3 regions of the Franconibacter daqui genome follow, and region 1 is predicted to be linked to each of the others. Evidence: riboswitches for the same ligand, from Rfam matches in the RefSeq annotation. Region 1 holds a riboswitch; each other region holds the start of a gene.
What was found. Region 1 has a riboswitch for thiamine pyrophosphate ahead of thiB (thiamine ABC transporter substrate binding subunit). Riboswitches for the same ligand answer to the same signal wherever they lie in the genome.
Positions count from the first base shown of each region.

Region 2: linked by a shared signal. The riboswitch ahead of thiC (phosphomethylpyrimidine synthase ThiC) and the one ahead of thiB (thiamine ABC transporter substrate binding subunit) in region 1 are both predicted to bind thiamine pyrophosphate.
Region 3: linked by a shared signal. The riboswitch ahead of thiM (hydroxyethylthiazole kinase) and the one ahead of thiB (thiamine ABC transporter substrate binding subunit) in region 1 are both predicted to bind thiamine pyrophosphate.

Region 1 covers NZ_BMKJ01000003.1:247,106-254,493, forward strand. Annotated here, with positions in the region: gene thiP (thiamine/thiamine pyrophosphate ABC transporter permease ThiP) at 1-1,389, opposite strand, end outside; gene thiB (thiamine ABC transporter substrate binding subunit) at 1,365-2,348, opposite strand; TPP riboswitch at 2,381-2,481, opposite strand; gene sgrR (HTH-type transcriptional regulator SgrR) at 2,517-4,175, opposite strand; gene sgrT (glucose uptake inhibitor SgrT) at 4,264-4,446, shown strand; gene IEX01_RS13390 (sugar efflux transporter) at 4,549-5,727, shown strand; gene leuD (3-isopropylmalate dehydratase small subunit) at 5,835-6,440, opposite strand; gene leuC (3-isopropylmalate dehydratase large subunit) at 6,451-7,388, opposite strand, start outside.
Region 2 covers NZ_BMKJ01000010.1:3,347-10,734, forward strand. Annotated here, with positions in the region: gene IEX01_RS21000 (DUF1481 domain-containing protein) at 17-715, opposite strand; gene hupA (nucleoid-associated protein HU-alpha) at 724-996, opposite strand; gene IEX01_RS21010 (YjaG family protein) at 1,183-1,773, opposite strand; gene nfi (deoxyribonuclease V) at 1,817-2,488, opposite strand; gene hemE (uroporphyrinogen decarboxylase) at 2,498-3,562, opposite strand; gene nudC (NAD(+) diphosphatase) at 3,603-4,376, opposite strand; gene IEX01_RS21030 (Rsd/AlgQ family anti-sigma factor) at 4,478-4,981, shown strand; TPP riboswitch at 5,035-5,144, shown strand; gene thiC (phosphomethylpyrimidine synthase ThiC) at 5,229-7,127, shown strand; gene thiE (thiamine phosphate synthase) at 7,127-7,388, shown strand, end outside.
Region 3 covers NZ_BMKJ01000006.1:206,597-213,984, reverse strand. Annotated here, with positions in the region: gene IEX01_RS18325 (surface-adhesin E family protein) at 1-336, opposite strand, end outside; gene IEX01_RS18320 (hypothetical protein) at 333-938, opposite strand; gene IEX01_RS18315 (RcnB family protein) at 1,108-1,434, opposite strand; TPP riboswitch at 1,712-1,808, shown strand; gene thiM (hydroxyethylthiazole kinase) at 1,843-2,631, shown strand; gene thiD (bifunctional hydroxymethylpyrimidine kinase/phosphomethylpyrimidine kinase) at 2,628-3,428, shown strand; gene fbaB (class I fructose-bisphosphate aldolase) at 3,573-4,625, shown strand; gene yegS (lipid kinase YegS) at 4,766-5,665, opposite strand; gene trhP (prephenate-dependent tRNA uridine(34) hydroxylase TrhP) at 5,913-7,274, opposite strand.

The DNA of each region.
Region 1 (7,388 bases):
CGCCAGCGGCCTTTTCAGCGCGCGAAATTCAATCAGACGCAAGCGGTTAACGCCGTGGATATCGAGCGACGCGCAAAGCGGGGCGTAACGGGCGGCCAGATCGCGCATCGGGTTTTCCAGCACCTTCAGCGCGTAGGGGATAGCCATCAGCGCGTTAGTGAAAATCACAATGCCGTCCGCTGATTGCGGCAGCCCAACGGTGCTGTTAAGCAGCAGAAAAAAACCGGTGGCGAGCACGATGCCCGGCATGGCGAGAATCAGCATGCCGCTCAGCTCAAGGCTCTGGCCCGCCAGGCGTCGCTCACGCAAATAAAGCTCGCGCGCGCTCCACAGCAGCATCATGGTCAGCGCCACGCAAAGCAGCCCGGCGGCGAGCGCGATGCGCAGCGACGTCCAGAGCGCGCGCCACAGCGCCGGCTGAAAAAGCGACTCGCCCGCGCTGCCCGTGAGCCCATCGGCTACCACCGCCAGCAGCGGCGGCAGTAGTAACAGCATAGCGAGAAAAATCAGCAGGCTATCGGTAAACCGGCTTAAGCGGGAATCTTGCGGGTCGCGCCAGCCGCGCAGTTGTGTCGCCCCAACCGGTATCGCTTTGCTGAGCTGCTGGCTTAGCAGCATCAGCGCAAGGCAGCAAATCATCTGCACCAGCGCCAGCAGCGCCGCCCGTCCCGGGTCGTAGTCGTAACTCAGCGCCTGATAAATGGCGAGTTCAATGGTGGTTGCCTGCGGACCGCCGCCAAGCGACAGCACCGTGGCGAAACTGGCAAAGCAGAGCATAAAAATCAGCGCGGCGGCGGGCGGAATTTGTCGGCGCAGCCATGGCCATTCAACGAGCCGGAAAAAGGCCCAGCCGCGCATGCCGAGCTGGGCGGCAATCTGGCGCTGCTCACCGGGGATATTTTCCAGCGCCTGCAACAGCAGACGGGTCGCCATCGGCATATTAAAGAAAACATGGGCCAGCAGAATGCCCGGCAGCCCATAGGGCGAGAAGCGCCATTCCACGCCCAGCAGGTGGCAAAGCCCGGCTATCCAGCCGCTGCGGCCATAGACGCTTAAGATGCCGAAAACGGCAACCAGCACCGGCAGGATAAGCGTCATGGCGCAAAGCCGCAGCAGCGCGTTGCGGCCGGGAAAGCGACGGCGATAGAGCGCGCGGGCGAGAAAAATAGCGGGCACGACGGAGAGCAGGGCAGAGAGAAACGCCTGCCAGAGGGAGAAGCGCACCACGCGCCACAGGTAACTGTCCTGCAGCAGCGCCGGAAAATCGATTTGCGGGGCGTTAAGCCAGAGCGCGGAGAACGCCGCCAGGGCGACCGCCGCCATCAGCAGGGCGGCGAGCAGCCCCGGCCACAACCAGCCGGGAATTAACGGCTGACGGCGCGAAGCCATTCGTTAATCCATTGCGTGCGCTGTTGCGCCACGACCTGCGGCGTAAATTCCAGGGACGTTTGCGGTTTTTGCAGGGCGTTGAAGCCTTCCGGCAATGCGACATCGGTTACCGGATACATCCAGTTTCCGGTGGGAATGGTGCTCTGGAAGGCGGGCGAAACCATAAACTTCAGGAATTTTTCCGCCAGCGCCGGCTGCTTGCTGGCGGCGGTGCGGGCCGCCACTTCAACCTGAAGGTAATGACCTTCGCTGAAGTTAGCCGCGGCGTAGTTCGCTTTTTTCTCTTCAATGAGGTGGTATGCGGGCGAGGTGGTGTAGCTCAGCACCAGATCGCCTTCCCCCTTCAGGAACAGGCCGTATGCTTCGCTCCAGCCTTTGGTGACGGTGACCGTTTTCGCTGCAAGCTTCTGCCAGGCCTGCGGCGCTTTGTCGCCATACACTTTTTGCATCCACAGCAGCAGGCCAAGGCCCGGCGTGCTGGTGCGCGGATCTTCATAAATAACACGCCATTTTTCATCGCCCTCCACCAGATCTTTTAAGCTTTTCGGCGGGTTCTTCAGCTTGTTTTTGTCGTAGACGAAGGCGAAATAGCCGTAATCGAAGGGCACAAACGTGTCGTTCTTCCAGCCGCCCGGCACGTTAACGGCCTCCGCCGCTACGCCGCTCGGTGCAAAAAGTTTCGTGGCGGCGGCGGCTTCGAGCAGGTTGTTATCCAGCCCCAGCACCACGTCCGCCTTGCTGTTTTTGCCTTCCATGCGCAGGCGGTTAAGCAGCGATACGCCATCTTCCAGCGCCACGAACTTCAGCTCGCAGCCGCAGTCGGCTTCAAATGCTTTTTTTACTTTCGGGCCCGGGCCCCAGTCGGCGGAGAAGGAGTCGTAGGTGTAAACGGTCAGAACGGGTTTGGCGAAAACGGGCGCGGCGACCAGCGCCAGCAGCGGAAGATATTTTTTAAGCACTTTGCACCTTTGAGCATAGGGGGCAAAGGATTTTGAGCGGTAGCCTCAAATCCCTTCGCCGGCGTTATCCGGATCAGGTTCGACGGGTATTATCTCAGCGCGCACGAACGGTGCGGCACCCCGTTGAGAACGGTTCATTGTAATGATTTGCTGAATGTTTCGAAAGGGTTACGGCTCCGGCGGCGCAAACCAGGCGGATTTAAAGTCAAACCACCCCAGCGTGTTCATACGCTGGCCGCGCATACTGCGCTGCCCCTGCAAAATCAGCCAGTGATGCACGAGCGGCAAAAGGTGCTGGCTTTCAAGCAGTTGTTTACACCATGTTGGTAAATCCAGCGCCCCGGCGCGCCAGCTTTCGGCATCCTGCTGCCAGTTCAGCGGCACGCATTTTTGCATCAGCGGCGTTTCATAGAAGTTCGCAAACAGTGAGAAATTCAGCGGCAACGTGAAGTTAACGCTGTTCAGCCACAGATCGCTTACCGTTTCACCCTGATGCCACTCAGTGTAGTCCACCTCGTTTATCGCTACTTTTACGCCCTGTCCGGCGAGCAGCGTCACTATGATAGCGCCGATAGCGCGGTTTTCGATATGGTCGCGATAGTAAGTCAGCGTTATCTTCTCAAGGCCTGCGGGGCGCTCAACGACGGCAGTTCGCGGCGCATGGTGCCAGCGCGGCAGCAGGCCATAAGCGGGGAACCAGTAGCGCTGATAGTGTTCTGCGGCGTGATAGAGAAAATTAACCGGAGAGAGCAGGTGGCTCAGCCACTGTCGCACCTGCGGATTTGCGCCCGCGGGAGAGCGGGAGTCAAAAAGCAGGTAGTAACATCCCTCTTCGAGGCGGCTTTCAACGGCTTTCTCGCCGCCGGTGGGGCCTTCAAGCTGGACGCTGCCGCCCAGCTCGTCGCCAATATCCGGCAACACCCAAAAGTTCACTTCATCAATCAGCGCCCGGTAGCCGAAGTAATCATCAAAAGCATGGATCTTGAGCTGATTGTTGTTATTACGTACCACGGCATACGGGCCGGTACCGATCGGTTTACTGGCGAAATGGGGCAGGGTTGTCCATTCGCGAGGCAGGATCATCGCCGCTACGCTGCCCAGCAGCCAGGGCAGCCATTCGTCTGGCTGGCTGAGATGAATATCAAGCGTCCACGGAGTAGGGGAGACGACATGGGAGAGATGGGAATAAAGCGGCAACGTATTGATGCGCTCAAGCGAACTGATGATATCGAGCATATCGAGTTCGCGGCCATGATGAAAATGGATGCCCGGGCGCAGGAAAAACCGCCAGTGCAGCGGGGACATTTTCTGCCAGTGATGAGCAATGTCCGCTTCCAGTTCCCCATTTTCCTCGTTTATGCGTGTCAGTCCGCTAAAAATTTGCCGCACCACGTGCGTTTCCGAACGGCGCAATGCGCTGCCCGGCAGCAGGTTCTGCAACGGACGATAGTACAGCACCCGCAGAATATGCCGCCCCTGCCGGAAGCTGCGCCCCAGATGAGAGATAAGCATCTGGCGCACCGCGGTTTTATCGCCGACTATCTGCACCAGCTGGTCGATTCTGTCCTGCTCAAGCAAATCTTCGGCGCGCTGTTGCTGGAGCGCGAGGCCGGTATAGAGAAAGGTTAAGCGTGAGCGCTTGCCGCGCCCGGCTTCCGCTTCCCATTTCAGCCAGCCTTTTTCCTGCATGGTATTGAGTAAGGTGCGCATGTGGCGGCGCGAGCAGTTCAGCAGCTCCGCCAGATCGTTAAGCGTGGTTTCCTGCGTTTTGCCATCACAGCATTGCCACAGGCGAATAAATTGCTGTTGCAGACGACCAGTGGACATAAAAGGGGAACTCCTCGCCAAAACTCATCAATTTATCTTTCCCTATATTACGCCAATAATTCTCTTCGATGAAAGCGAGGAGGCATTTATGAAACGGTCATCGGCATACACATTCTGGCAGCACTACTTTTTCGCAACGCAGGACGCTGGCGCATCCTGGCTGGCCCGCCTGAGCGCATCGCAGCGCTTGCAGATGCTGGACTCGGTGATGCAGTGGGAGGTTACAACCCCCGTTTCCCTGAAACGCCTCTCCCGCCAACATCGAGTGTAACTGAGTATTGGTGCTCTTCACCGGCCAGCAGTTTCTACTGCTGGCTTTTTTCGTTGTTGTTTGCTGAACTTATCCCCCGCCTTATTGAAAGGATGCATTTCAATGCTCTGGTTTTTAACCCAAGGCCGTCGCCTGAATCGGGTCTATGTCGCCTTTATGTCCGTGGCTTTTATGATGGGAGTTGCGGGCGCGCTGCAGGCGCCGACCCTCAGTCTGTTTCTTAGCCGTGAAGTGGAAGTGCGCCCGTTCTGGGTCGGACTCTTTTATACGGTGAACGCCATTGTCGGCATTCTGGTGAGCCTGTGGCTGGCGAAACGCTCGGACAGCCGCGGTGATCGCCGCAAACTGATTATGTTCTGCTGCCTGATGGCGGTGGCGAACTGCGTGCTTTTCGCCTTTAACCGGCACTATCTGACGCTGATTACCGCAGGCGTATTGCTGGCCTCGCTGGCGAACACCGCCATGCCGCAAATTTTTGCCCTGGCGCGCGAATACGCCGATAAATCGGCGCGCGAGGTGGTGATGTTTAGCTCCGTTATGCGCGCTCAACTGTCGCTTGCATGGGTCATCGGCCCGCCGCTCTCTTTTATGCTGGCGCTTAACTACGGCTTTACAACGATGTTCCTGATAGCGGCGGGCATATTTATTATCAGCCTCGCCATTATTACTTTCGCGCTGCCTTCGGTGGAGCGGGTGGAGCAACCGACAGACGTGGCGCTGACGCAGGTTAGCGGCTGGAAAGATAAAAACGTGCGGCTGCTGTTTATCGCCTCGATGCTGATGTGGACCTGCAACACCATGTACATCATCGATATGCCGTTGTGGATAAGCCAGGATCTGGGATTGCCGGATACGCTGGCGGGCGTGCTGATGGGCACGGCGGCGGGGCTGGAAATCCCGGCCATGCTGCTGGCGGGCTACTGCGTTAAGCGTTTCGGCAAGCGTCGGCTGATGGTGCTGGCGGTGGCGGCGGGCGTGCTGTTTTATCTGGGGCTTATTCTGTTTCACAGCCACGAGGCGCTGTTAGGGCTGCAAATTTTTAATGCGATATTTATCGGCATTATCGCCGGTATCGGCATGCTCTGGTTTCAGGACTTAATGCCGGGGCGCGCGGGTTCCGCGACGACGCTTTTTACTAACAGTATTTCTACGGGCGTGATTCTTGCCGGGGTGGTTCAGGGGGCGCTGGTGGAAAGCTTCGGACATTTTGCCGTTTATTGGGTCATTGCAGGTATTTCGCTGCTGACGCTTGTGCTGACAAGTCGGGTGAAAGACGTTTAAGAACGAGCGTCGCGACAATGGCGGATGGCGCTACGCTTACCCGTCTGCGTCTCTTAAGACAGGTGAAAACAAGATAATAAAAAAGGCGTCCGCAGACGCCTTTTTCATCACCCCATAAACGCGGGTTGCTTGTTCTCGTAAGCGGCAATGGCGCCTTCATGCTGCAGCGTCAGGCCGATGCTGTCGAGGCCATTCAGCATGCAGTGGCGGCGGAAAGCGTCGATAGTAAAAGCGTAGGTTTTCTCACCTGCTTTCACGACCTGCGCTTCCAGATCCACCTCGAAACGGATCCCCGGATTCGCCTTAACCAGTGTGAACATCTCATCCACTTCCTGCTCGCTCAACGTTACAGGCAGCAGCTGGTTATTAAAGCTGTTGCCGTAGAAGATATCAGCGAAGCTCGGCGCAATGACAACTTTAAAGCCGTAATCGGTCAGCGCCCACGGCGCGTGTTCGCGCGACGAACCACAACCGAAGTTCTCCCGCGCCAGCAGGATAGAGGCGCCTTTGTATTGCGGAAAATTCAGCACAAACTCCGGGTTCGGCTGTTCGCCTTTATCGTCCAGAAAGCGCCAGTCGTTAAACAGATGGGCGCCGAAGCCGGTGCGCGTGACCTTCTGCAAAAATTGCTTCGGAATAATGGCGTCAGTATCGACATTGGCGGCATCCAGAGGAACCACCAGGCCGGTGTGTTGCGTAAATTTCTCTGCCATGGTGTTCTCCTTATTTCATGCCGCGAATATCGGCGAAATGGCCGCTTACGGCGGCCGCTGCCGCCATCGCCGGGCTGACCAGATGGGTGCGTCCGCCGCGGCCCTGACGGCCTTCAAAGTTACGGTTGCTGGTGGAAGCGCAGCGCTCGCCCGGGTTCAGACGGTCATTGTTCATCGCCAGACACATAGAGCAGCCCGGCAGACGCCACTCAAACCCGGCCTCGATAAAGATTTTATCCAGCCCTTCCGCTTCCGCTTGCGCTTTCACCGGGCCGGAACCCGGCACTACTAACGCCTGGACGCCAGGGGCGACTTTGCGGCCTTTGGCGATTTCCGCCGCGGCGCGTAAATCTTCGATGCGCGAGTTAGTGCAGGAGCCGATAAACACTTTATCGATAGCCACTTCGGTCAGCGGCACGCCCGGTTTCAGGCCCATATAAGCCAGCGCTTTTTCGGCGCTGGCGCGCTCTACCGGATCGATGAAAGAGGACGGATCCGGAATAATATCCGTGACGGCGATAACCTGGCCTGGATTGGTGCCCCACGTAACCTGCGGCGCGATATCTTCGGCATTGAGCGTAACGACCGTATCAAACTGCGCGCCTTCGTCGGTTTTCAGCGTTCTCCAGTAAGCGACCGCCTCTTCAAAATCCTGACCTTTCGGCGCGTGCAGACGGCCTTTCACATAGTTGAAGGTGGTATCGTCCGGCGCGACCAGCCCCGCTTTGGCGCCCATCTCGATAGCCATATTGCAAAGGGTCATACGGCCTTCCATGCTCAGCGCCTCAATGGCTTCGCCGCAGAACTCTACAACATGACCCGTACCGCCCGCGCTGCCGGTTTTTCCGATGATTGCCAGCACGATATCTTTGGCGGTGATCCCCGGCGCGGCTTTGCCTTTTACTTCAATTTTCATGGTTCGGGCGCGGCCCTGCTTCAGGGTCTGGG
Region 2 (7,388 bases), on a different contig from region 1:
GCTTTTTTTATCTTTATCAGAAGCTGTCAGCTTTTGGCTGCCAGCGACAGTAATCCTGATTGGCCACCAGCAGAAGCTGCGCGCCATCCGGCGCTTCCAGCCAGGCCACGCTGACGTCGAGCGAGGAGCGGCTTTGGCGGCGTTCAATATGGCTTATCGCGCGCGCGTCAAGCTCTGGCTTTACCGTTTGCCCTTCACACGTTGTCACCGTGCGGTCTGCATGCCAACGGCCCTGACGCAGCACCACTCGTCCAGCGCGAAGCGCATTACTGATATTATGCAGTTGCTCTGCGCGGTACTGATAAAGCGCTATCTGGTCGCTTGAGAGCTGCTGTTTCTGACCGTTTACCTCGCGCTGCATAAAGCTCAGGTTGCCGCGGTCGTCGAAGCGGGCCTTAATGCTTTCCGGCGGCTTGCCGTAAACGTTGATTTCAATAGAAGAGAGCTGGTCGCCCTGCCAGCGGTAGTCGCTGGTTGACGTGTCGCCACTGCGCCAGGGGCTGAAGGCAGTAAAAAGATGAACCGTATCGCCGCTGTCTTTACGCCAGATTCGTACCGCACCCTGGTCGGCCGCATAGCCGCTGGCGGTAAAAGCAGGAAGCGAATCGTCATGGCTACAGGCGCTCAGCAGCAATGCGCCTGCAAGCGCCCCGAGCGGACGGCGGATAAACAAAAGGGGCGATATCGCCCCTCTGTTAAAACTGTTCACTGCCATGCGCAATCTTATTTGATAGCGTCTTTCAGTGCTTTACCAGAAACAAACGCCGGCACGTTAGCTGCGGCGATTTTGATTTCTTTACCGGTCTGCGGGTTGCGGCCAGTACGCTCAGCGCGGTGGTTCACTTTGAAGGTTCCGAAACCAACCAGTTGTACAGCATCACCTTCTTTCAGAGACTCAGTAATCGCAGCCAGAGTGGATTCCAGAGCAGCTTTCGCTTGCGCTTTAGACAGGTCAGCCTTGTCCGCAATTACATCAATCAGTTGAGTCTTGTTCATAAGTTATCCTTACAATGTGTTTATCGCTTGCTAAGCATCGAGTGCGACGGAAATGCCTGAAAAGCACTCTCCTGCATACACGCACCGATAGCCACTTTTTTTCGCCTCCCAAATGTAGACCAGACGGGGGGCTAATTGGAAGCCTTCAGGTGAGACAAAACAGGTCGTAAATCACGTTTTGTTGTCTCATTGCTGCAAATTTATACCGATATTACTGACGCCATCTTCGCGCAGGTCGCTGCGCAGCCCCTTGATTAGCTCCACATCCCGCTCTTCGCAGGCGGCGAGCAGACGGAAAATTTCCCACTGGATATCCCATTCCTGCTCTACCGCCGGGTTGGCTTTCAGCTCATCATCGGTCATTTCGCGCCCGGCCTGAGTCATCTCCAGCATCGCTACGGTGGTGATTGAGGTTTTGCTGACTTCGATAGCGTGTTCCAGCGTTTCGCCGCTCAGGCGAGAGTGAAGCAGCTCGCTCAGCGCCACGCAGGCGTCAATCGCCGGGTATACACCATAGATATCGTAGTCATCGGCGGACGGGATAGCCTCTTCCAGCTTTTCAAGCTGGCTGTCGAAGTTGACCTTCGCGTCCTTCACCGTCAGCGTTTCCCAGATAAGGTCGAGGATACGACGGTACACCGCCGCATCGCCAAAGCCGGTTTGCTGACAAAACATGGCGTAGTTGGGGTACATACGCTCGCAGAGCGACGCCATAAAAGTCACATGCTGCCAGCTTTCCAGCTTCTCCAGGCGCAGGTGAATGGGGTTTTGTAACATAGTGGTCTCTCACGAACCGAAAATTAGCCGCAGTTTACCTCAATCACCCCTGAATTTCTTGCCAACGTACAAAGGCCGGACGTCCGGAAGCCACCGCATCGGCCCAGCGCGTCGGCTCCGGCAAACGGTAGCCCTTCGTGCAGCGCTGTACCCAGCCCAGCGCGGTATCCAGACCGACACGATGGCCGGTGGAGACAAAGAGCGGGTTGCAGCGGTTTTTACTGCGCCAGACCCAGGCGAGCTGCTCGCCCTTGTCCATGAGCGGCGCCACCGCGCCCGGCTCGTCGGAGAGCGGTTCGAACTTACCGCAAAGCCGCTTTTTGGCGACGCCAATGGTGGGCACGTCGATCAGCATGCCGAAGTGGCTGGCAACGCCCAGCCGACGAGGGTGGGAAATACCATGGCCATCGACAAAAAGCAGGTCGGGTTTACGTGAAAGTTTTTCCCACGCCGCCAGCAGCGCAGGATATTCGCGAAAAGAAAGAAAGCCGGGAATGTAAGGCATCGTGGTGGCGATGCGCGCCACCTGATACTCCACCAGCTCAAGAGAGGGATACTTAAGCAGAACCATCGCAGCGCGGGTCACTTCGCCGCCCTGCTCAAAACCTACATCCGCGCCGCCGATAAAAGCGGGCGTCTCGGTTATCAGGCGATCCTCACGGACCACCTTAGAAGCCAGTTCCAGTTGTTGTGCGCGCAGCGCTGCAAGATCCATTTCTTCTCCTTACTGATGATAAGGCGCAGACAGCCGATGCACCGCCTCCACGAACGCGCCTGCATGCTCTGGCGGCACATCCTGATGAATGCCATGTCCGAGGTTGAACACATGGCCTTCGCCCTTGCCGAAACCAGCAAGTATAGTCGCCACTTCCTCTTCAATGCGGGCGGGCGACGCATAAAGCATCGACGGATCCATATTGCCCTGCAACGCCACTTTGTCACCCACCCGGCGGCGGGCGTCGGCGATATCGGTCGTCCAGTCGAGACCCAGCGCGTCGCAGCCCGTTTCCGCCATCGCTTCCAGCCACTGGCCGCCGCCTTTGGTGAAAAGCGTCACCGGCACCCGGCGGCCTTCATTCTCGCGCAGCAGGCCATCGACGATTTTATGCATATAGTAGAGTGAGAACTGCTGGTAATCGCGGCCAGTCAGCACGCCGCCCCAGGTATCGAAAATCATGACCGACTGCGCGCCCGCGCGGATTTGCGCGTTCAGGTAGAGCGTGACGCTTTGCGCAAGCTTGTCGAGCAGCGCGTGCAGCGTCATCGGCTCGGCATACATCATCTTTTTAATCTGCGTGAAAGCCTTGCTGCTGCCGCCTTCCACCATATAAGTGGCAAGCGTCCAGGGACTGCCGGAAAAACCGATCAGCGGCACTTCGCCCTTCAGCTCCCGGCGGATAGTGCGCACGGCGTTCATCACGTAACCCAGCTCCTGCTCCGGGTCCGGCACCGGCAGCTTATCCACATCCGCTTTGCCGGCAATGGGCGAGGTAAAGCGCGGGCCTTCGCCAGCTTCGAAATAGAGTCCAAGCCCCATCGCATCGGGAATGGTGAGAATGTCCGAAAAGAGGATCGCCGCATCAAGCGGATAACGGCGCAGCGGCTGCAGCGTCACTTCACAGGCGAGCTCGGCGTTTTTACACAGCGACATAAAGTCGCCCGCCTGAGCCCGGGTGGCTTTGTACTCCGGTAAATAGCGCCCCGCCTGTCTCATCATCCACACCGGGGTGACATCCACAGGCTGGCGCAGCAGCGCGCGCAGGTAACGATCGTTTTTCAGTTCGGTCATTTTTATCTTTCCTTAAGAGGCAGGCCGGTAGTTTACCACGTCATTCGTACTCTGCCCGGCACTGCGCGACCGTATCTTCGATTAACCGGCGCGCCACGGTGCCTGGCGGCGGCAACAGCGGCAGCTGATCGTAGCGATACCAGCCAGCATCCAGCAGCTCTTTCGGGTCGATTTTGATGTCGCCGCTGTCATAATCCGCTACAAAAGCGGTCATCAGCGACTGCGGGAACGGCCAGGGCTGCGAAGTCACATAGCGCAGGTTTTTCACGCGAATGCTGCTCTCCTCCATCACTTCACGCGCCACCGCCTGCTCCAGCGTCTCACCTACTTCCACGAAACCGGCCAGCACGGTGTAAACGCCGTTGCGGTGACGGGTATGCTGGGCGAGCAGGATTTTATCTTCGCGGCGAATGGCGACGATGATGCAGGGCGCGATTTGCGGGTAGTAGCGCTCGTGGCAATGGCCGCACAGCATCGCCCACTCGCTTTTACTGTTATGCATGGTGTGCCCGCAGTAGCCGCAAAACTTATGCGAGCGGAAGAACTCCGCCAGCTGCACGCCGCGCCCGGCAAGCTGAAACAGCCCGACATCCTGATCCATAAGCTGGCGCACCGAGCCCATCTCCTGACGTCGGTTCTGGTTCACCAGCCAGACGGGCTCATTCTGCCACTCGCCAATCTGGCGGGCCGGCACGCCGACCAGGTCTAATGCCTGGGCGTTGCCGTACGGTAATTCACCCTGTGGCAACCATAATTTCTGTTCATGGCTGACTATCCACCAGCCATGGTCTAACTTTTCTATAGGACGTTCCATAACGTATTGCACTACCTCTGCTTCACTGGCATGTTGGTAACAATGTTTTTACAAATTTTGGGTCTTTTGGCGCTTTAATCTTATAACTCACGGAGTCAATCATGCTAAACCAGCTGAAAAGTCTGACAGAACGCGTTGGGGGCAGTAACGAGCTCGTTGATAGCTGGCTTAATGCTCGCAACAATCTGTTAGTCGCTTATTACAATGTGGTTGGTATCAAGCCTGGCAAGGAATCGCTGACGGCGCTGGATGAAAAAGCGCTGGATGATTTTTGTCACAGCCTGGTGGACTATCTCTCCGCCGGTCACTTCAGCATTTATGAACGCATTATCAGCGAAATGGAAGGCACCAGCCCGCTGCTGGCCGCTACGCAAATCTATCCGCAGTTGGAAGCCAATACCCAGGAAATCATGGCGTACTACGACAGCAACCTGGAAAACGCTATTGATCACGACAACTGCATTGAGTTCCAGCAGGCCCTCTCCGGTATCGGCGAGGCGCTGGCGACGCGCTTTACTTATGAAGATCAGCTTATCATGCTGGCTTTCGATAATAATCTCGGCAGCAGCGCGAACGATGAAGCGGCGCTTGCGCGTCCGGCTTGAGTTTCGCTGTATTAACGCGTAGTTTACAACCAGCCCCGTTCGTTTAGCGGGGTTTTATCTTGTCGGAGTGCCCAGTACATCAGTACGGGCTGAGACCGTTAATTCGGGATCCGCGGAACCTGATCAGGTTAATACCTGCGAAGGGAACAAGAGTAAATCAGCTGTACAGGCGCCTTTCCGGGCGCTCCTGTCTGTTACTCCTTCCGTCGTCTGACAAGCCACTCCTGAAACGTAACTGGAATGCGCTATGTCTGTACCCATCAAACCCAATCGCCGCGAACAGCGCGCACAAGCACAGCAGTTTATCGAGACGCTCGAAGGCACCGCCTTCCCCAACTCAACGCGTATTTACCTCACCGGCAGCCGCGACGATATCCGCGTCCCGATGCGCGAGATAGCGCTTAGCCCTACGCTCATCGGCGGCAGCAAAGAAAACCCGCAGTATGAAGCAAACGAGCCGGTACCCGTTTATGACACGTCCGGCCCCTATGGCGACCCGTCCATTACCATCGATGTGCATCAGGGTCTGGCGAAGCTGCGCCAGCCGTGGATTGCCGCGCGTAACGACGCAGAAGCGCTCACCGGCCGCAGTTCAGCCTATACCCGTGAGCGGCTGGCGGACGATAACCTGGATGAATTGCGCTTTACCGGCCTGCTTACGCCGCTGCGCGCGAAGCCCGGCAAGCGAGTCACGCAACTGCACTATGCACGCCAGGGCATCATCACGCCGGAAATGGAGTTTATCGCCATCCGTGAAAACATGGGCCGCGAGCGCATCCGCGGCGAAGTGCTGCGCCAGCAGCATCCGGGCGAAGGGTTTGGCGCAACGCTGCCTGCAAACATTACGCCGGAGTTTGTGCGCGACGAAGTCGCCGCCGGCCGCGCTATCATTCCCGCCAACATTAACCACCCGGAAGCCGAGCCGATGATTATCGGGCGAAACTTCCTCGTGAAAGTGAATGCCAACATCGGCAATTCGGCGGTCACGTCGTCGATTGAAGAAGAGGTGGAAAAGCTGGTCTGGGCCACCCGCTGGGGCGCGGATACGGTGATGGACCTCTCTACCGGTCGTTATATTCATGAAACCCGGGAATGGATTTTACGTAACAGCCCGGTCCCCATCGGCACGGTGCCGATTTATCAGGCGCTGGAGAAAGTGAACGGCATCGCCGAAGACCTGACCTGGGAGATGTTCCGCGATACGCTGCTGGAGCAGGCGGAACAGGGTGTTGATTACTTCACCATTCACGCCGGTGTGCTGCTGCGCTATGTGCCGATGACCGCGAAACGCCTGACCGGCATCGTCTCCCGCGGCGGCTCGATCATGGCGAAATGGTGCCTTTCTCACCACCAGGAAAACTTCCTCTACGAACACTTCCGCGAAATCTGCGAAATTTGCGCCGCCTATGATGTTTCGCTCTCGCTTGGCGACGGCCTGCGCCCCGGCTCTATTCAGGACGCCAATGACGAAGCGCAGTTCGCCGAGCTGCATACGCTGGGCGAGCTGACGAAAATCGCCTGGGAATATGACGTGCAGGTAATGATTGAAGGCCCCGGGCATGTGCCGATGCAGATGATCCGCCGCAACATGACCGAAGAGCTGGAGCACTGCCATGAAGCGCCCTTCTACACGCTGGGGCCGCTCACAACCGACATCGCGCCGGGTTACGATCATTTCACGTCCGGCATTGGCGCGGCGATGATTGGCTGGTTCGGCTGCGCCATGCTCTGTTATGTCACGCCGAAAGAGCATCTCGGCCTGCCGAATAAAGACGATGTGAAGCAGGGGCTTATCACTTATAAAATCGCCGCCCACGCCGCCGACCTCGCTAAAGGCCATCCCGGCGCGCAAATTCGTGATAACGCCATGTCGAAAGCACGCTTCGAATTCCGCTGGGAAGACCAGTTCAACCTGGCGCTCGACCCGTTCACCGCCCGCGCTTACCACGACGAAACGCTGCCGCAGGAGTCAGGGAAAGTGGCGCACTTCTGCTCAATGTGCGGCCCCAAATTCTGCTCGATGAAAATCACCCAGGAAGTGCGTGATTACGCGGCGAAGCAGGAAATTGCCTCGGGTATGAACGATATGTCTAACGCCTTTCGCGCTAAAGGCGGCGAGATTTACCTGCGCAAGGAGGAGGCATAATGTACCGGCCCGATTTTCCCGCTACGCCTTTTCGCCTGGGGCTCTATCCGGTAGTAGACAGCGTGGAGTGGATTGAGCGCCTGCTGGACGCGGGCGTGCGCACGATTCAGCTACGCATTAAGGATAAAACTGACGATGCCGTTGAAGCAGATGTAATCGCCGCTATCGCCCTTGGCAAGCGCTATGCCGCCCGTCTGTTTATCAACGATTACTGGCGGCTGGCAATCACGCACCAGGCGTACGGCGTGCATCTTGGCCAGG
Region 3 (7,388 bases), on a different contig from region 1:
CGGTTGTGAAAAATAGATACGCTCAAACAGGGTGCGCTCCTGCGTATCGCAGTTAATCACGTTATTTGCGCGTGAGCTGGTGATAACAAGCCGTGGGTCCTTGTTGAGAACGGTCTGCTCACTGTAATTATTGATAAGATAAAACCGGCGCAGGCGGGCGTTGCCCTGCCAGGTGGAGACGGCGCGCAGATCGGCGTACGTGCCGCCTTTATCATCAAGCAGCAGTTTAATCACGCCGTGCGGCGGATCGCCTGCCACGACCGGCTGCGGTTTGCCTGCCCCTGCGCACGCGGTCAGTAACGCGACGGCGCTACAGAGTAAAAGGGGTTTAATCATTTTTTGCCTCCAGTTAAATCCGGGCGTAGCGGCAGTAAAATTTCCTCGGTAACACTTCCCTGCAACGAACACAGCAGGGTTGTTTTGCCTTTGGTCACGCTCAACATCGCCAGTTTCTCCACGCTGCCTTTGGCGGGCGCGATGCCGCTTACCGCCGTGTTGTTTACCTGCCATGCGCTGTCGCCCGGGCGTTTGATCATTGCGTTGGTGATGTAATCGTCGCCTGCGGATTGCCAGTGCGCCGTGGGAAGGGCCGCCATCACCGCCTGCGGCGACTCTTCAATAACCCATCCCCAGAAGAAATATTTGCCAAACTCATCCAGATCGGACTGCTGCGTGTAGTAGCCCGAAAGCGTTAACTGCTGTAGGTGGACTGGCTGGGCGAACCAGACTATCCCGGCGTTATCTTTGGGCGGGGCAAACCAGGCGTGGCCCTGGTTGTCTTTCACGAGCGGGGCGGCATGGGTAAATTTCGCCTGTTCGGCATAAAGCGCATTAAAAAACTGGCTGTCGCAGCGCAGTAAACTTTCGGTAAGCGGTTTCGCGGCGGCGGTGCTGGCAGCGCCAGACAGCAGCGCAAGGAAAACGAGCACGCGTTTCATAGAGCATCCTTACTGTTAATCATTTAAAACGTATCGGCATTTTAACGATTTGCTTTAATGGAAAAGGAAGGTGCAGCAGCGAAGGAAGAGAGAGGATAACGATAAGGCCGCGCTTTAATGAGCGCGGCCTGAGGAGGGAGGCTAAACGCGTAAAGCCAGACTGGCCCGGTTAGTGGTGATAAAAAATATCGCCGTTCATCGCCTTAAGGATTTTGCCTTCGGCGTCGGTTATCAGCACATAGTTGCCGCCCATGTAGGTCCAGTGGCTTCCGGCTTCCGGCGCAGGCAGGTTGCGAAGCTGCCATTTTTTGATGTTGTACTCTTCGGTGCGATACATGTCCGGCACAATGTCGCCGATGACGAACTTGCGCGAGTCAGAATGAAATTCTTTGACTTCATAGGCGTCCAGCCCCTTTGGTGCCGCAGGCTGCGCGGCAAAAGTGGTTCCCGCTACGGTCAGCAGCGCGCCCAGAATCATCATTTTAGTTTTGTTCATATACTCTCCACGTTGTACAGGGCTTGTTTCACGGTTCGCAAGACAGCGTATCTTTCCTTGCCATGCCAAAGCGTTGCAAGGGCTTCTGTGTATAGAAATATGACATAAAAAAGTGAAAGGGATATTTACCACGGCCAGCGGGCTCTGCGCTGCGCTGTCGCTCCCTTTTGAGAGTTATCCTGGCGGCGGACGAGTGCCAGCCGCGACCGCGCCTTTACTTCCCCGGCCTTCACGAATATCCTGATTCACCACGGCAAAAGCCGGAACAATAAGCTGTTTTAATGACTCGGGGTGCCCTTCTTTGTGAAGGCTGAGAAATACCCGTACCACCTGATCTGGATAATGCCAGCGTAGGGAAGTCAGATGCCTGCCCGGTATCCCTTCTTTTAAGCCTGGCAGGAGAGCGTGATGCAACCTGACCTGCTGTCCGGCCCGCAAGCGGCCGCGGTTTTAAACCAATTTCATACCCGTTCCCCGCTCGTTCACTGCATGACCAATGAGGTAGTGCAAACCTTTACCGCAAACGTGCTGCTCGCCCTTGGCGCGTCGCCGGCGATGGTCATTGAGCCTGATGAAGCCGCGCAGTTTGCTCGTCTTGCCGACGCCGTGCTGATTAACATCGGCACGCTTACCCGCGAGCGGGCCGGGGCGATGCTCGCGGCTATCGAGAGCGCAAACCAGGCGGGCCGTCCCTGGACGCTGGACCCGGTCGCCGTCGGCGCGCTCGATTTTCGCACCGGTTTCGCCCGTGAATCGCTGGCGCTGCGCCCGGCGGCGATACGCGGCAACGCCTCTGAAATCCTCGCGCTGGCGGGGGAGCGCGGCGGCGGACGCGGCGTTGACAGCACGCAACGCGCCGAAGCGGCGTTAAGCGCTGCGCGGGAACTGGCCGGGCGCAGCGGCGCGGTCGTCGCCGTGACGGGCGAGGTGGATTATGTGACAGACGGCGAACGCACGCTGGCAGTACGCGGCGGCGATGTGCTGATGACGCGCGTTGTCGGCACCGGCTGCGCGCTTTCCGCCGTGGTCGCCGCCTGCGCGTCGCTGCCCGGCAGCCAGCTTGAAAACGTGGCGGCAGGCTGCTGGATGATGAAACGCGCTGGCAGCCTGGCGGTTACACGCTGCGCCGGGCCCGGCTCGTTCACACCCGCTTTCCTCGACGCGCTATACCAGTTGAATAGGGAGGCCTGCGCATGAAACGCATCAACGCCTTAACTATCGCCGGCACCGACCCGAGCGGCGGCGCGGGCATCCAGGCCGATTTGAAAACCTTTTCCGCGCTGGGCGCTTACGGCTGCTCGGTCATTACCGCGCTGGTGGCGCAAAACACCCGCGGCGTGCAGTCCGTTTACCGTATCGAGCCTGCGTTTGTTGCCGCTCAGCTTGATTCGGTGTTCAGCGACGTGCGTATCGATACCACCAAAATCGGCATGCTGGCGCAAAGCGATATTGTGGAAGCCGTGGCGGAGCGGCTGTCGCGCTATCAGGTGAAAAACGTGGTGCTGGATACGGTAATGCTGGCGAAAAGCGGCGATCCGTTGCTCTCGGCTGAAGCGGTGAAAACGCTGCGCGAGCGTCTGCTGCCGCATGTGTCAATCATCACGCCAAATTTGCCGGAGGCGGCCGCCTTGCTTGGCACCACGCATGCGCGCAATGAACAGGAGATGCATCAGCAGGGCGAGGCGCTGCTCACGCTGGGCTGCGAAGCGGTATTGATGAAAGGCGGGCATCTGGACGATGCGGAAAGTCCCGACTGGCTGTTCACTCGCGAAGGCGCCCGCCGGTTTACCGCGCCACGCATTGTTACCAAAAATACGCACGGCACCGGCTGCACGCTTTCCAGCGCGTTAGCGGCGCTGCGTCCGCGCTATCCACGCTGGGAAGAGACCGTGGCGGCCGCGAAAACGTGGCTTTCGCAAGCGCTCGCGCAGGCGGACACGCTGGAAGTCGGCACAGGCATCGGGCCTGTTCATCATTTTCATGCCTGGTGGTGAAGCGTGCCAGCAGAATGAACTGAAAAACTTCTTTCGTATGGCAATTCTTGCTGTTCAGTATCATGATGATTCTGCCCATGATTGCGTGGGCGGGAACCATCATGCCGACGGGTATGGAGCCCGTCGAAATTACGGGAGAGAGTTATGACAGATATTGCGCAGTTGCTCGGCAAAGATGCCGAAAGCCTGTTACAGCATCGTTGTATGACTATTCCGGCAGATCAGCTTTACCTGCCTGGCGAGGATTATGTTGACCGGGTAATGATCGACAACAACCGTCCGCCCGCGGTGTTGCGTAACATGCAAACGCTGTACAACACCGGCCGCCTGGCGGGAACCGGCTACCTTTCAATCCTGCCGGTCGACCAGGGCGTGGAACACTCGGCAGGCGCGTCGTTTGCCGCTAACCCCCGCTACTTCGACCCGAAGAACATTGTTGAGTTGGCTATCGAGGCGGGCTGTAACTGCGTCGCGTCCACTTATGGTGTGCTGGCCTCCGTATCGCGCCGCTACGCCCACCGCATTCCCTTCCTTGTGAAGCTTAACCATAACGAAACCCTGAGCTACCCGACCCAGTATGACCAGACGCTGTATGCAAGCGTTGAGCAAGCGTTCAACATGGGCGCGGTGGCGGTAGGCGCGACCATCTATTTTGGCTCTGAAGAATCCCGCCGCCAGATTGAAGAGATCGCGAGCGCCTTCGAGCGCGCGCATGAGCTTGGCATGGTGACGGTGCTGTGGGCGTACCTGCGTAACTCATCGTTTAAAAAAGATGGCGTGGATTACCATGTGAGCGCCGATCTCACCGGCCAGGCGAACCACCTTGCCGCCACTATCGGCGCCGATATCGTTAAGCAGAAAATGGCCGAAAATAATGGCGGCTACAACGCGGTTAAATTCGGTTACACCGACGAGCGCGTTTACAGCAAGCTGACTACCGATAACCCTATCGATCTGGTGCGCTACCAGCTGGCGAACTGCTATATGGGCCGGGCGGGGCTGATTAACTCAGGCGGCGCGGCGGGCGGCGATACCGACCTGGAAGAGGCGGTGCGTACGGCGGTTATCAATAAACGCGCGGGCGGCATGGGCCTTATTCTCGGCCGTAAAGCGTTTAAGAAATCGATGGCCGACGGCGTGAAGCTGATTAACGCGGTGCAGGATGTTTACCTCGACGCTAAAGTGACGATTGCCTGACAGACCTGCTCAGAAGAAAACGCGCCTGTGGGCGCGTTTTTTTTGACGATGAAACAGGAGGCATTGCGCGCCTGCGTAGCGCTCTTCCCGACGGGGAAAGCGGCCGGGTATTCAGACGCGCCACCCGCCAGACAACAGGCTTACTTTAACAGTTCGCAATCAGGCGGCAGACGGCAGCTCAGCGCGCCGGGCTGCACCTGGATGCGAAAATGCTGGCCGCTTAGCGGCTCGCCGTCGAGATTAAAGGTAATCTCATGCGGCGCGGTGATTTCAAACCACGACGATATGCCATCAATAATATTTGGGCTCTCTTCCGGGCGGGTAAGCGTCGTCAGCAGCGCCGGTAGCAACTCTTCGCCCGTGAAAATCCGCAGATGCAGCAGACCGTCATTGATAAGCGCCTGTGGGCAAAGCTGCTGGCCGCCGCCCGCCTGACGCCCGTTGCCGATGCCAATCACCAGCGCGTCGCCCTGCCACTGAAAGTTATCGCCGCGAATCTCGCAGCTGTCCGGCTTAAGGGTATCCATGCGCATCAGACCATGGATTAAATAAGAGACGCCGCCCAGCGCGGCCTTGAGTTTTTCCGGCGTTTCGGTGGTGATGCGGGTGCCAAAGCCGCCGGTCGCCATGTTGATAAAAAAGGCGTCGTCGTTAACCTGCACGATATCAATCGGCGTCGCTTTGCCGATAATCGCCAGCTGTAGCGCTTTATCCAGCTCAGCGGGAATACCGGTGCTGGTGGCGAAGTCATTGGCCGTGCCGAGCGGGAGGATGCCCAGCGCCGGACGCTTATCCGCAGGGAGCTTCGCCAGCGCCGTGGCGATTTCGTTGATAGTGCCATCGCCGCCGCCGGCAATAACGGTATCGACGCCGAGCCTGGCCGCCTCGGCGACAAAGCGGATAGCATCGCCTTTTTCCCACGTTATGCGAACGTGCAGCGTAAAGCCCTCTTCACGGAGCATTTCAACGGCGCTGCGCAGCAGGTCGTTATCGGCGCTCTTGCCGTTAAGAATAATGAGTGACACCGGGTAATTTTCCATTGCGACCTCTGAAAGCCCACTGAAAAGAGTCTACCGCAGAGTTTATCGCAGCCAGTCAGAAGAGGCTGAAAATGGAAGAAAAAAATAAGCCTGCGTAAGGGAGATTACGCAGGCGAAGGAGGTGGTTCCTGGTACTGCTGGCATTTATCGGTTATGTTTTTCAGCGCTGGGATAATAACCGGATCAATCGTAACCGTGTGTGATCCGATTCTAAAATCATTCACGCCGAAAAAATAACTAAGATTAATTATTTACCGTGCGGATTGCGGGTGGTCTGTCCAGCGAGATTGCGCATCAATAACGCATATTCCAGCGTCATATCCTGCGGAACCGGCAGCCAGACGGTATAACCATCCCCCGGCGCCACCTCCATTTTCTCGCCTTTCGCGTTTTCCAGGTGCTCCAGCGTAAAGCTCACGTTGCCCTGCGGCGTCATCAACTCCAGGCTATCGCCGAGGGAGAATTTATTTTTCACCGCCACGGCGGCGAGGTCGCCTTTGCGCTCGCCGGTAAATTCGCCGACAAACTGCTGACGGTCGGAAACCGAGTAGCCGTATTCATAGTTCTGGTAGTCGTCATGGGTGTGACGACGCAGGAAACCTTCGGTGTAGCCGCGGTGCGCCAGCCCTTCCAGCGTCTCGAGCAGGCTTGGGTCGAAAGGCTTGCCCGCGGCGGCGTCGTCGATAGCGCGACGATAAACCTGCGCGGTGCGGGCGCAATAGTAAAACGATTTGGTGCGACCTTCGATTTTCAGCGAATGCACACCCATTTTCGTCAGCCGCTCAACGTGCTGGATAGCACGCAAGTCTTTGGAGTTCATGACATAGGTGCCGTGCTCGTCTTCGAATGCGGTCATGTACTCGCCCGGACGCATCGTCTCTTCCAGCATGAAAACCTTATCGGTAGGCGCGCCGACGCCAAGCGTCGGTTCAACGGTTTGTACCGGAATCGGCTCGTGGATATGCACGATATTGCCTATCTCATCCTCTTTGCCTTCCTGCACTTTATATTCCCAGCGGCAGGCGTTGGTGCAGGTGCCCTGGTTCGGGTCGCGCTTGTTGATATAACCCGAAAGCAGGCAGCGGCCGGAGTAGGCCATGCAGAGGGCGCCGTGGACGAAGATCTCCAGTTCCATATCCGGCACCTGCTCGCGGATTTCGGCAATCTCTTCCAGCGAAAGCTCGCGGGAGAGAATAACGCGGGTCAGGCCCATCTGTTTCCAGAACTTCACCGTCGCCCAGTTAACGGCGTTCGCCTGCACCGAGAGGTGAATATCCATCTGCGGGAAATGCTCGCGCACCAGCATGATTAACCCCGGGTCGGACATGATTAGCGCGTCCGGACCCATATCCACCACTGGCTTAAGATCGCGGATAAAGGTTTTCAGCTTGGCGTTGTGCGGGGCGATATTCACCACCACGTAGAATTTCTTGCCCAGCGCGTGCGCTTCATTAATGCCGAGCTGTAAATTCTCGTGGTTGAATTCGTTATTGCGCACGCGAAGGGAGTAGCGCGGCTGGCCCGCATAGACGGCGTCGGCGCCGTAAGCGAAGGCGTAACGCATATTTTTCAGCGTGCCCGCAGGCGAAAGGAGTTCCGGTTTAAACATGGCGTTCTCGTTCTGATGACAGGTCAGACCCGCCTGAAATAAGGCGGACGGGGGCACCTTTACCCCACGTTAAGGGCGGGAATTGTAGCGCCAGGCGCAGCGCGGTGCAAACGG